2 regions of the Cytobacillus sp. QJM3NY_8 genome follow, and region 2 is predicted to be linked to the other one. Evidence: riboswitches for the same ligand, from Rfam matches in the RefSeq annotation. Region 2 holds a riboswitch; the other holds the start of a gene.

Region 1 (5,465 bases), 2.2 Mb from region 2:
CTTCTAAACGGGCGTTCTTCACTCGATGCAATAATGTCTGTTTTTCTGGGATAGATGAAGACTCGTTTATAGCATCAAGGTAATGATTCAGGGAAGGAAACGGTTTTCCGATATCCTGATCATGGTTAAACAATGCATATTGAGTATAATAATCCTCAATTTCCTCTGCAAACAGATAGAGCTGGAATACTTCTGCCGGGCTTAAACCTCTTAAGATTTCATCCGTTCCTCTTAAAGAAAATTCTTTAAACACATGGTTTAATGGCTCCCGAAGGACCAGTTCCGTATTATTATTTAGGGCCAGCTGAAATGGAACAGCTTCCACTTGAGGATCTTTTGGAGTTGCCACCTCTAAGACTTCAGCCTGATGTACAGAGCCTTCCCCAGCGCGATATCCACCTATAATTAAAGAAGCATTCTCTTCTGTAATTGGTTCGGTTACACCGAACACCTTTTTTAGCTTCTCCTGATCCGTCTCATTAAAAGTTATTTTTATGTTCTTGCCATCCATGAGCGGCAGTACTTTTAAGGAATCATGATCAGGCAGAAAGTATACAATTTCTTCCTGGAAATCCAGAGTGCCTGTGACCTCTGCCTTCCCAGTAAAAGCTGCAGAAAGGTGCCCGTATGAGTCCTTCTCGAAACTGTTCAATTTCCAGTTGTTTAGCATAGCGCCATCTGCAAGGCCGGGATAAAAACCTTTATCTGCAATGGCGGTCTCCTGTCCATTTTGCTTGTTCAATACATCTGTCTGAATCCCGGCAATCCCGCCTATCAGTATGACAAACCCGGCAGCTGCAGCTGCAGAAAGAAGTTTTGGAACATAGTCTTTTTTTCTGGTTCTAACAGCAGAAGTGCCGATCCGGTTTCTAACTCTCTGTTTTTCCTCTTCTGTGAAAACAGATTCTTTCGTCCATGCAGCCTTCAATACTTTCTTCACTTCCTGATTCAGTTCAGCCATGCTGTTCACCTCTTTCTGAAGCAGATAGTATCTTCTTCACTTTTTCCTGTCCTCTGTACAGCCTTGTTTTAACAGTAGAAATAGGGATATTAAGGGTCTCACTTATTTCTGCCAGACTGAGATCCTGGTAATAATGGAGAAGGAAGACTTCCCGGTATTTTACTGTGAGGGATTCAATCGTTTTCAGCAATTCTTGATGTTCATCCCGTTCAAGAAATGATGCTTCCGGATCTTTTTCTCTAGCCTTTTTCAGGAAAAAAACCTTTTCATTCATGACCATATTGCGGTAATGCCAGCTTTTCAGATAGTCTTTGCTTTTATTAATAGCAATTGTGAAAATCCATGTTTTAAAGGAGGATCTTTGCTGGAAACTTTCCAGCTTTTCATAAACAGTAATAAAGGTATCCTGTGTTAAATCACTGGCCGCATTCCAATCATTCACATAGCTGTATATCAATCTTTTCAAAACGGTACCATACTCATCCATGATCATTTCAAGAACGAGAGCACGGTCTACTTGATCAGCAATTGACCGCTTTACATACTCATCAGAGCTCACATGACTGCCTCCTTGCTAAAATGCCAGCTGCCTATTCCGGCTGCCTTTTGTTTGACTGACAGTTAGACGACAGATGCAAGAAAATCGCTTCAACTTTTTGGCATTTATTAAGCTTATACAAAAAAAGCGGAAACCATTAAGTAGGCTCCTATATAAATAAATCTACATCAATGCATAGGTTAAGAACAGTAGGAGCAAAAATAGTATGGGAGGCATTCATCATCACCTCATTTATTGAGTAATTCCAGCCTTTACATTTAGATTGGGAATAATAATCCCTATATTGAAAAAATGATTCTGCTCAAGTGCTTTGTTTTTGATGGAAGGATTGTTTATTTATATAATGGCTATATTGTGCAAGAAAGAAGGGAGATTATTATGTCACAATTAAATATTACTCCACAGATCAAATTAATCGCTCTTGATATGGATGGAACCTTGTTGAATTCCAGAGGGGAAATTCCTGATGAAAACCGTAAGGCCATACGAGAGGCAAAGGAAAAAGGAATTGAAGTTATTTTGAGCACTGGAAGATCCAGGCTTACGGCAGGCGACCATTCCGATTCTTTGGAATTAGACTCCTACTTGATCACAGTCAACGGCAGTGAAATATTTGGCCCTGATGGTGAATCAATCTCAAGGACTCCAGTTGATTCAAAAATAATGGAGTGGATGTGGAACCTATCCCAGTCACATAAGACTAATTTCTGGGCAACAAGCTGCGAACGGGTTTGGACGAATGAAATGCCTGAAAATATTCATGACCATGAATGGCTTAAATTTGGATTTGATATATCAGATGATGAAATCAGGGAACTCATTCATAAAGAGCTTCAAACAAAAGGGGATCTGGAGATTACAAATTCCAGCTTAACTAATATTGAGGTAAATGCTCTTGGAATCAATAAAGCCAAAGGTATCCAGAAGGTAACAGAGCTTCTTGGCATTTCGATGGAAAATGTAATGGCGATGGGTGACAGCTTAAATGATATTGCCATGATCGAGGAATCAGGCTGGGGTGTAGCAATGGGAAATGCGCAGGATATTGTGAAAGAAACAGCGAATGCTATTACGGGAACTAATGATGAAGCTGGTGTTGCACAGGCAATCCGGAAGTGGGCTCTTTAAAGAATAAAAACCGGCAATCATGCCGGTTTTTGGTTATTTCGAAGGATTTTTGGCAGTTAGAATCGTTTCTTCCAATTCTACCTCTACATTACCTTTAATCGCCCTGGAAATCATACAGGATGCTTCAGCTTTTTGCGCCAGCTTGCGCGCAAGTGAATGATCCTTTTCAGTCGCATCCGCCTGTAACAAGATAACAGGGCGATGAATAATTTTCTTGTATGTAATCACACCTTTAGTTACATCTACAATACCAGTTGATTCCATCGTAAGGTTTTCTTTCTCGAGTTTACTTCGTTCCATCATAGCTGCCAGGGTAATAATATAACAAGTTGCCGCTGCCCCCAGCAGCATTTCATCCGGATTTGTTCCGATTCCGGGTCCTTCCATTTCTGGCGGAATGGAAACCTTTGTTTTAAGCCCGCCTGTTTCAATTTCTCCAACATCATTCCGAAGTCCTGGCCAATATGCTTTTAATTGGAATTGGTGTTCAGCCATTCTTTAATTCCTCCAAGTTATGTATTTCTATTTACACCTTAAAGAGGAACAGGCAGAATTGCAAGACTTTACAGATTTAACGTTTCAGGCTAAGATGAAAACAGCCAACTTAATAGTTTTACTGCTAGGGGTGCCCGATGCGCGGGCTGAGAAAGAAACCGGACTGTTTTTTACCCTTCGGACCTGATCTGGATCATACCAGCGTAGGAAAGTAGTAATTGCGGGGAACGACTAATTCTCTTAGATTATTCAGCCAGGTCCAATTGCGGATCTGGTTTTTATTTTGTTCTCTAAAACAGATGAATTGGCTATCAATAAGGGGGATTTTCTATGAATCTTAACGATCAGATTGTCATTATTACAGGCAGCAGCAGAGGGCTGGGCAAAGAAACCGCAAAAGCATTCGCGAGAGAAGGAGCGAAAGTTGTCATTAACTATTTCCATAGCGAGGAAAAAGCCCATGCTTTGCAGAAGGAAATTGGCGAAAAAGCCATTGCCATTCGTGCTGATATTCGGGACAGTGTTCAAGTGAACTCCATGTTTCAAGAGACGAAGGAACACTTTGGAGCTCCCATTACAACCATAGTCAATAATGCACTGGTAAACTTTCAATTTGACCCTATTTCGAAAAAAGATGCAGAAACAATTAAATGGGACGATTACAAAAGCCAGCTGGAAGGTGCAATTCTGGGAGCATTGAACACAGTTCAGGCAGGTCTTGAAGATATGAAAAAACTGGAGTTTGGCAGGGTAATCTCGGTCGGCACCAATCTATTCCAGCATCCAGTTGTACCCTATCATGACTATACGACCAGCAAAGCTGCTTTATTAGGCTTCACCAGAAATATGGCGAATGAGCTGGGCCAATATGGAATTACGGCAAATATGGTATCGGGAGGTTTGTTAAAAACGACAGATGCCAGTGCTTCGACCTCTAAGGAAGTCTTTAAAATTATCGAAAACTCGACTCCATTAAGAAAAGTCACAGATCCTCAAGAAGTGGCTGATGCGATAGTCTTCTTCGCTTCTCCATGGGCAAGGGCAGTTACTGGACAAAATCTGGTTGTAGATGGCGGATTAGTTATGAATTAAAGGAGGATTTTAGATGAACATTCAGGAGTTTAGCAGTCTATTGGAAAAAGTAAGAGTGTCAAACCCTCTTGTACATAACATTACAAATGTGGTGGTAACAAACTTTACTGCAAATGGCCTGCTGGCAATTGGGGCATCACCAGTAATGGCATATGCACATGAAGAGGCAGCTGAAATGGCTAAAATAGCTGGTGCATTGGTTCTCAATATGGGAACACTGACAGAAAAAGAAGTAAAAAGTATGCTCATAGCGGGTAAATCAGCAAATCAGCATGGGGTTCCAGTCATTTTTGACCCGGTTGGTGTCGGGGCCACGGCTTATCGCACAGATACAGCTAAAAGAATATTAGAAGAGTTAGATATTACCATCATAAGAGGGAATGCTGCAGAAATTGCCAACGCGGCAGGACAGAAATGGAGTATAAAGGGCGTAGATGCAGTTGAAGCAGCAGGTAACACTTCAGAGCTTGCTAAGTCGGCAGCAAAAGAACTTGGTGCAGTAACCGTTATTACAGGAAAACAGGATATCGTTTCAGATGGAAGATCCACTTTTGCCATTAACAATGGCCATCCTCTTCTAACGAAAGTAACGGGTGCCGGATGTCTTCTTACTTCAATAATAGGAGCTTTCGCTGCTATTGAAAAGGATCCTGTAAAAGCGGCAGTAACTTCATTGGTCGTTTATGGCTCTGCAGCCGAAATCGCAGCAGAAAAATCGGATGGCAAAGGACCAGGCACTTTCCAAATAGAGTTTTTGAATAGCTTATATAACATTTCAGCTGCAGATGTTGAATCATATGGCTCTTTTGAAAAACACCAGTTAGGAGGCAATATAAATGAAAGTGAACAAAGCTTTAACCATAGCGGGTTCTGATAGCGGCGGCGGCGCGGGCATTCAAGCTGACTTAAAAACATTTCAGGAACTCGGTGTTTTCGGCATGTCTGCTTTAACTGCGGTAACGGCTCAAAACACCAAGGGTGTTCAAGGAGTTTATCCAATGACAGCAGAGGCAGTTTCTGCTCAAATTCAGTCGATAGGAGAAGACCTCAGACCTGACGCTGTGAAGACAGGAATGCTTTTTAGTGCAGTTATAATCGAGAGTGTTTCCAATGAAATTGTTAGATACGGCTGGAAAAATGTCGTCATAGATCCAGTAATGATTGCAAAGGGAGGAGCAAGTCTTCTTCAGAATGAAGCGATATTAGCGATGAAAAAGCATCTTATACCTC
Region 2 (5,465 bases):
CTTCGATAACTGTCTAGCGCAAGCAGCCTCCCCCCTTGAGGTCACAAGCTTGTCTAGCTCCGGCTCCTAGGAACCCGGGGCCATAAGGAACCGTCTTATCCCTGAGGCCCGCAGGACAAGGAAGGCTTCGTCAGCATAATCATCGCACGACCAAAAGCGGCAGATTATGGGAGGATGTGGGTCATGCAGACGTTGCCACAGGACAAGGAAAGCTACGGCAGCGATACATCGCACGACCGAAAGCGGTAGCTTTTGGGAGGACGTTGCGCTCTTAGCCTGCGTTCCTTTTTGAGCGAGGCGCTTGCGCTTTTCTTATCTTACTGCTGCAGGATTGCCTGCCGGCCACTCTTCGCAGGTGTAAGCCATCTCCCAGAAGCCAAGCTCCAGCTGGCAGCTTTTTCGGAAAGCATCCTTCATTCGCTGCCTTTCTTCCGGTGATGCCGCATCAGCAAGCTCATCCAAACGGTTTCTCATATTCATGGTCACAGCTTCGACCCTTAAATTTGCGTAAAAAGAGATCCATGGATAAAACGGATGGTTCTCATCTGGCTCATATTGCTTCATGAGTTCAAGCCCAATCTCCCAATAAGTCCATGGACAAGGCAATAATGCAGCAAGGATTTCACCCATGCCGCCTGTGTGGGCATGATACATCATATGCTTAACATAATGATCAGCTGTTGGAGGGAGCGGATAGCCCTGCAATGCTTCGTAATCCACGCCAATCTGCTGGCAGAAATTATGGTGGGGATGTACTTCGCTGTTCAATACAAATTCTATTTGCTGATTAAAATATGCAATATCCTTACGCTCTGCTGACTTTGAAATGGCAATCCCATAAATATGCATGAACGCATTCAGATACTCAAAGTCCGCTTTAATGTAATGGGCCAGTGCCTCTTTCGGCACGTCCCCTCTCCCGATACCCTGGACAAATGGGTGCTCAAATATCAGCTGAAACAAATCTTCATTTTCCTTGCGCAGAATCTCTGAAAAAGTCATAAAAATAGCCTCCTTATTAATTACAGAAGCTGCCGGGGAAAAAGCATGAGGATATAAAACGAGGTCCTCACTGCTTCCCTGCGCTGGCATTATCCAGATCAGGTTCCAAGGGACAAAGGAAAAGCTCCTTATCTCAGCCGTAGCGCCCCTAGCAGTTTTCTAACATTTTAATTGTTTTTTACCGATTTTCTAACTTGACGTTTTTCTCTCATAAATTTGGGATTTCGCTTATAACTCTTGAAAATCGCTCATTAAGTCAGATTTCTTTACTATGCTGCTTACTCATCCAGCTTCGCCAGCTCAAAATCATCATATATTCTGAACCAGATTCTTCTCTTTAACCTTTGCCAAAACCATCCAGCCTATGGCCGCACCGGCAATGCTGCTGACCAGGAATGGCGGCACAAAGAAGAATGCCCCAGCTGCGCTTCCCATGAGAACCTTTGCAAAAGGGACTGCAAACAATGCACCGATTATGCCGGTACCTACCACTTCTCCTACAGCAGCCCATATTTTCCGGCCGAACTTCAAATAAAGCACACCTGCCAAAAACGCTCCGATCATGCCGCCTGGAAACGCAAGCAGCGTCCCGAATCCAAGCAAATTACGAAGCAGGCCAATCATAAATGCCACAGCTGCTGCAGGCAGGGGGCCAAGCGTCACCGCTGCCAATACATTCACCGCATGCTGCACCGGATAGGCCTTGGCTATGCCTGCCGGAAACCAGAGCAAATGGGATCCCAGTGTCCCAATTGCTACAAATAAAGCCATCGTAGTTAACAATCGGGTTCTGTTCATCTAAACCTCCTTTCTAAAGGGCCGCCTGATTGCTTATCAGGATGGGAAGTATGTATACAAAAAAGCCAGATTCCCATAAGGACCTGGCTTGGTTTAAGTATATGAATTGACATATAGTCAAATCCTACTTCCCTCCGCTGGCATTAACCAGATCAGGTCCATAAGAGTCAGAAAGCTATAACGCGCTTTCCTCTCAGCCCGCACATTCGGGGCACCCCTAGTAGCTGCATAGATATTTAGTTTGATAAGCTATCTCAAGCTTAACAAATTATTCCGGCACTGTCATCAATCTTTTTGCTTATATACTTTTCTTGGTGCAATCAATGTATTAAGCGCTCTTCGATTTCTGCTGAGAAACTATCGAAGTAGCTTCAGACTTGCCATTTCCTTTAGACTCCCGACTCCTGCCAGAGAAAGTGACACTTTTGTTTCTTCAATAAAGTTGGCAAGTACTTTTTCAACTCCATTCTGCCCGCCAATGGCCAAACCGTACACATACGGCCTTCCCAGGCAAACTGCGTCGGCTCCTAATGCCAGTGCTTTGACCACATCGGAACCGCGGCGAATGCCGCTGTCAAACAATACTGGAATTCTTCCTTTGACTTCCTTCACAACCGGTCCAAGCGCATCAATCGCCGCAATCACTCCATCAAGCTGCCTGCCGCCATGATTGGAGACTATGATTCCGTCTATCCCTTTTTCAACGGCCAGCCTGGCATCTTCGGGATGGAGAATACCCTTTAATAGAATCGGCAGATTTGTTTTCTCTTTTAACCTAGCAATATGCTCCCAGCTCAAGGTTGGATGATGGATATTATCAAGGATTCCCTGAACTACATCACCGTCATGGAGAGTGGCCATAAAGACCGGGTCACTCTCATAGTTTGCTTTTCCATAGCCAAGCTTTAACGGTGAAAAATTGTTTCTTAGATCAGCTTCCCTCCACCCCATCATCACCGTATCTACTGTTAACACAATTGCTTCATAGCCTGATTCCTCCGCCCGGCGCACCATACTGAACGCAGCATCTTCATAATTGGACCAATATAATTGGAACCATTTTGGACTCGTGCCTGTTGCATTTGCGATTTCTTCAATGGAATAACTGGATACCGTGCTCTGGATAAAAGGAATTCCAAACGAAGCTGCCGCCCGGGCAGATGCAAGCTCTCCCTCACTGTGTTCAAGACGCTGCATTCCTATAGGTGCAAGGAATACTGGATAAGGATACGTTTTTCCAAATAAATTCACACTTATATCCGGCACTGATACATCTCTAAGCATCCTCGGTACAATTGAGTATTTTGCAAAGGATTCGATATTCTTTTTCAGCGTTTCTTCTCCCCCGGCTCCTGATTGGACATAGCCAAATCCGCCAGCTCCCATCACTTTCTCTGCTTCTTCTTCCAGTTCCTTAAATGAAATAGGAAAGTTTTCTGCGAAACTAATATTCTCTACTTTTGCCATATTCCAGCCCTGCCTTTTTTGAATTTATTGAAAATAATAACACTTTTTCAGATTTTATGAAACCATCTAATAAAATCATAAATTCGCAGTTACAGCCTTTCCTATACAAATTAGCCGCAATAAGCAGGGATTTCACAAAAAATCATGAATAAACATTTTAACCTTAATGAAATTGGAGTGTACAAAATGTTAATCAAACAGCCTTTTGATGAATTTCTGAAATTCCATTACGAAAGAGTCAGTGAAAGCAATATGAAAGTGACTTTGCCAATTCAGCCGCTCTTTATTAACAGCGCGGGGCTGGTTCATGGAGGCGTCATTTCCACTCTTGCGGATGTAGCGATGGGGAATATTTTCGAGCCGGATGAAAACCAGATGCAATCCGTGGTGACAGCTGATTTAAAGGTCACTTTCCTAAAGGGGGCGACAGGTGAATTTCTTATCGCCAATGCTCACCTTGTGAAGAGGGGGCGCACCCTCAACCACACAGACTGCCTGATTTATAACGACCAGGATCAGCTGGTCGCCAAAGCATCGGGAATCTTCGCATCTATCTAAAGTGATTAATCCTATCGTTGCCTGAATAGTTTCGCTGACAGCGATAGGAGGAACCATTAAAGGTTAAAGACAGTCCTAATAGTTTCTATCCTTCTTCTTTTTATACAAGTGGGATACACTGTAAAATACCCCTATCACAACCGAAACGACTAATAAAAGCTGTGAGCCAGATAAAGATAAGGCATTGGCCAATGAAAGCGAGTAAGCCAGCAGCAAGGAAGTTAACATTTTGGAAATAGACGCAATTCCCAGGAACTTTTTAAATGAAACACCACCCATTCCTGCTCCAACACAAATGATCTCATCCGGCAATATCGGAATAACAAACATCAGCATTAGTATGGTGTTTTCATTTTTCTCCATGTATTTTTGGTATTTGATCAGATGCCGCTCTTTTATAAACCGGGATACAAGCTTTAATCCTCCTATCCTTGCAGTCAAGAACATAACAATAATCCCCGAAAGTGTACCTGTAAATCCAAGAAAGGCAGCGGCTGCGGGACCGAATACGGCACTTCCGGCAGGCAGTGTTACGGCTTCAGGAAGCGGCAACAGAATAGGCTGTAAAAAGCAAACCAGGAAAAAGATGAGCTTGCCCTCCGCTTCATATTCCCTCAGCATTCTCTCGAGCCCATAGGCATCAGTCAAAACAAGTATTTTTGTTAAATAAAAGGTCATAAAAACTATTAACAGCAGACAGAACATATAAATAAGTGCCAGTCTGCTGTATTTCAATCGGGATAACTTGCCTGCAGCAAAAAAGTAAAAATCCATCACTAATATGGCAGCCATGCCTGCAATAATACCCCATTTATAAGCCGGCAAAAGTGTCGGCATATAATTAAACAATATATACAATGCTAATAAAATGATAAGTCCATGAAAACTAACTTCAATTTTTCCATTCATACATTTTCCCCTTCTTGCTTTTCTTAACTATAGTTTAGAAGAGAATACAAAGAGGATTAAGCTCCCTTAGCATTAAAATAAGCTAAGGCCAGAGACTTAAATATTAAAAAAGCAGGACTTATCCTGCTTTTTTAATACTCTATCTCATCATAATCCTTAGGCTGCGGAACCGGCTGATCCCCTTTATACTTTCCAAACTCATTGACAAGTTCCCTCTCTTCTTTTGGGCCTTGTGTCTGTTTCTTATTTTGCTCATCTTTTCCAGACAACTCATTTGCTCCTTCCTTATGGTTCTTTAAATTAATATGTACTCATTACTTTCATTTCACGCATAATTAGCAGGATTTTTCCTGCACTCTGTAAAATAGGTAAAAAACTCGATATAAAAGGAGGGTCCAAATGTTTATTTCACATATTGCTACTGTTGAGATACCAGTTTCAAACTTGGAGCGGTCAGTAGCATTTTATGTAGAGGTTCTTGGTGTTAAAGTTGAATTCAAAGGTGAGAAAAATGCTATGCTAAGCTTTCAAGCAAAGGGTGTTCCAACAATCTTCCTTGTAGAAACCGAAGACAGAAAGTCATTATCTTTTTCCAATTCCCATAATGGTGTCGAACACAGCATCATTGATTTCTATACACAATCCTTAGAAGAGTTCCATCATTGGCTGCAGGTGAAAAACATTGAAGTTGGTCCGCTTAATATTAATGAGGAACATGGCTTTGGAGGATT

What was found. Region 2 has a riboswitch for thiamine pyrophosphate ahead of thiW (energy coupling factor transporter S component ThiW). Riboswitches for the same ligand answer to the same signal wherever they lie in the genome.
Region 1: it holds a riboswitch for thiamine pyrophosphate, as region 2 does, so the genes downstream of both, AC0VZ9_RS13755 (3-oxoacyl-ACP reductase) here and thiW (energy coupling factor transporter S component ThiW) in region 2, are expected to answer to the same signal.

The regions. Positions count from the first base shown of each region.
Region 1 covers NZ_CM149681.1:2,638,998-2,644,462, reverse strand. The annotation lists gene AC0VZ9_RS13775 (hypothetical protein) at 1-961, opposite strand, end outside; gene AC0VZ9_RS13770 (sigma-70 family RNA polymerase sigma factor) at 954-1,520, opposite strand; gene AC0VZ9_RS13765 (Cof-type HAD-IIB family hydrolase) at 1,899-2,648, shown strand; gene AC0VZ9_RS13760 (OsmC family protein) at 2,682-3,143, opposite strand; TPP riboswitch at 3,260-3,370, shown strand; gene AC0VZ9_RS13755 (3-oxoacyl-ACP reductase) at 3,474-4,235, shown strand; gene thiM (hydroxyethylthiazole kinase) at 4,249-5,109, shown strand; gene thiD (bifunctional hydroxymethylpyrimidine kinase/phosphomethylpyrimidine kinase) at 5,072-5,465, shown strand, end outside.
Region 2 covers NZ_CM149681.1:429,322-434,786, reverse strand. The annotation lists gene tenA (thiaminase II) at 313-1,002, opposite strand; TPP riboswitch at 1,061-1,162, opposite strand; gene thiW (energy coupling factor transporter S component ThiW) at 1,312-1,800, opposite strand; TPP riboswitch at 1,913-2,029, opposite strand; gene AC0VZ9_RS02240 (alpha-hydroxy-acid oxidizing protein) at 2,158-3,267, opposite strand; gene AC0VZ9_RS02235 (PaaI family thioesterase) at 3,454-3,825, shown strand; gene AC0VZ9_RS02230 (TVP38/TMEM64 family protein) at 3,901-4,734, opposite strand; gene AC0VZ9_RS02225 (hypothetical protein) at 4,866-5,003, opposite strand; gene AC0VZ9_RS02220 (VOC family protein) at 5,134-5,465, shown strand, end outside.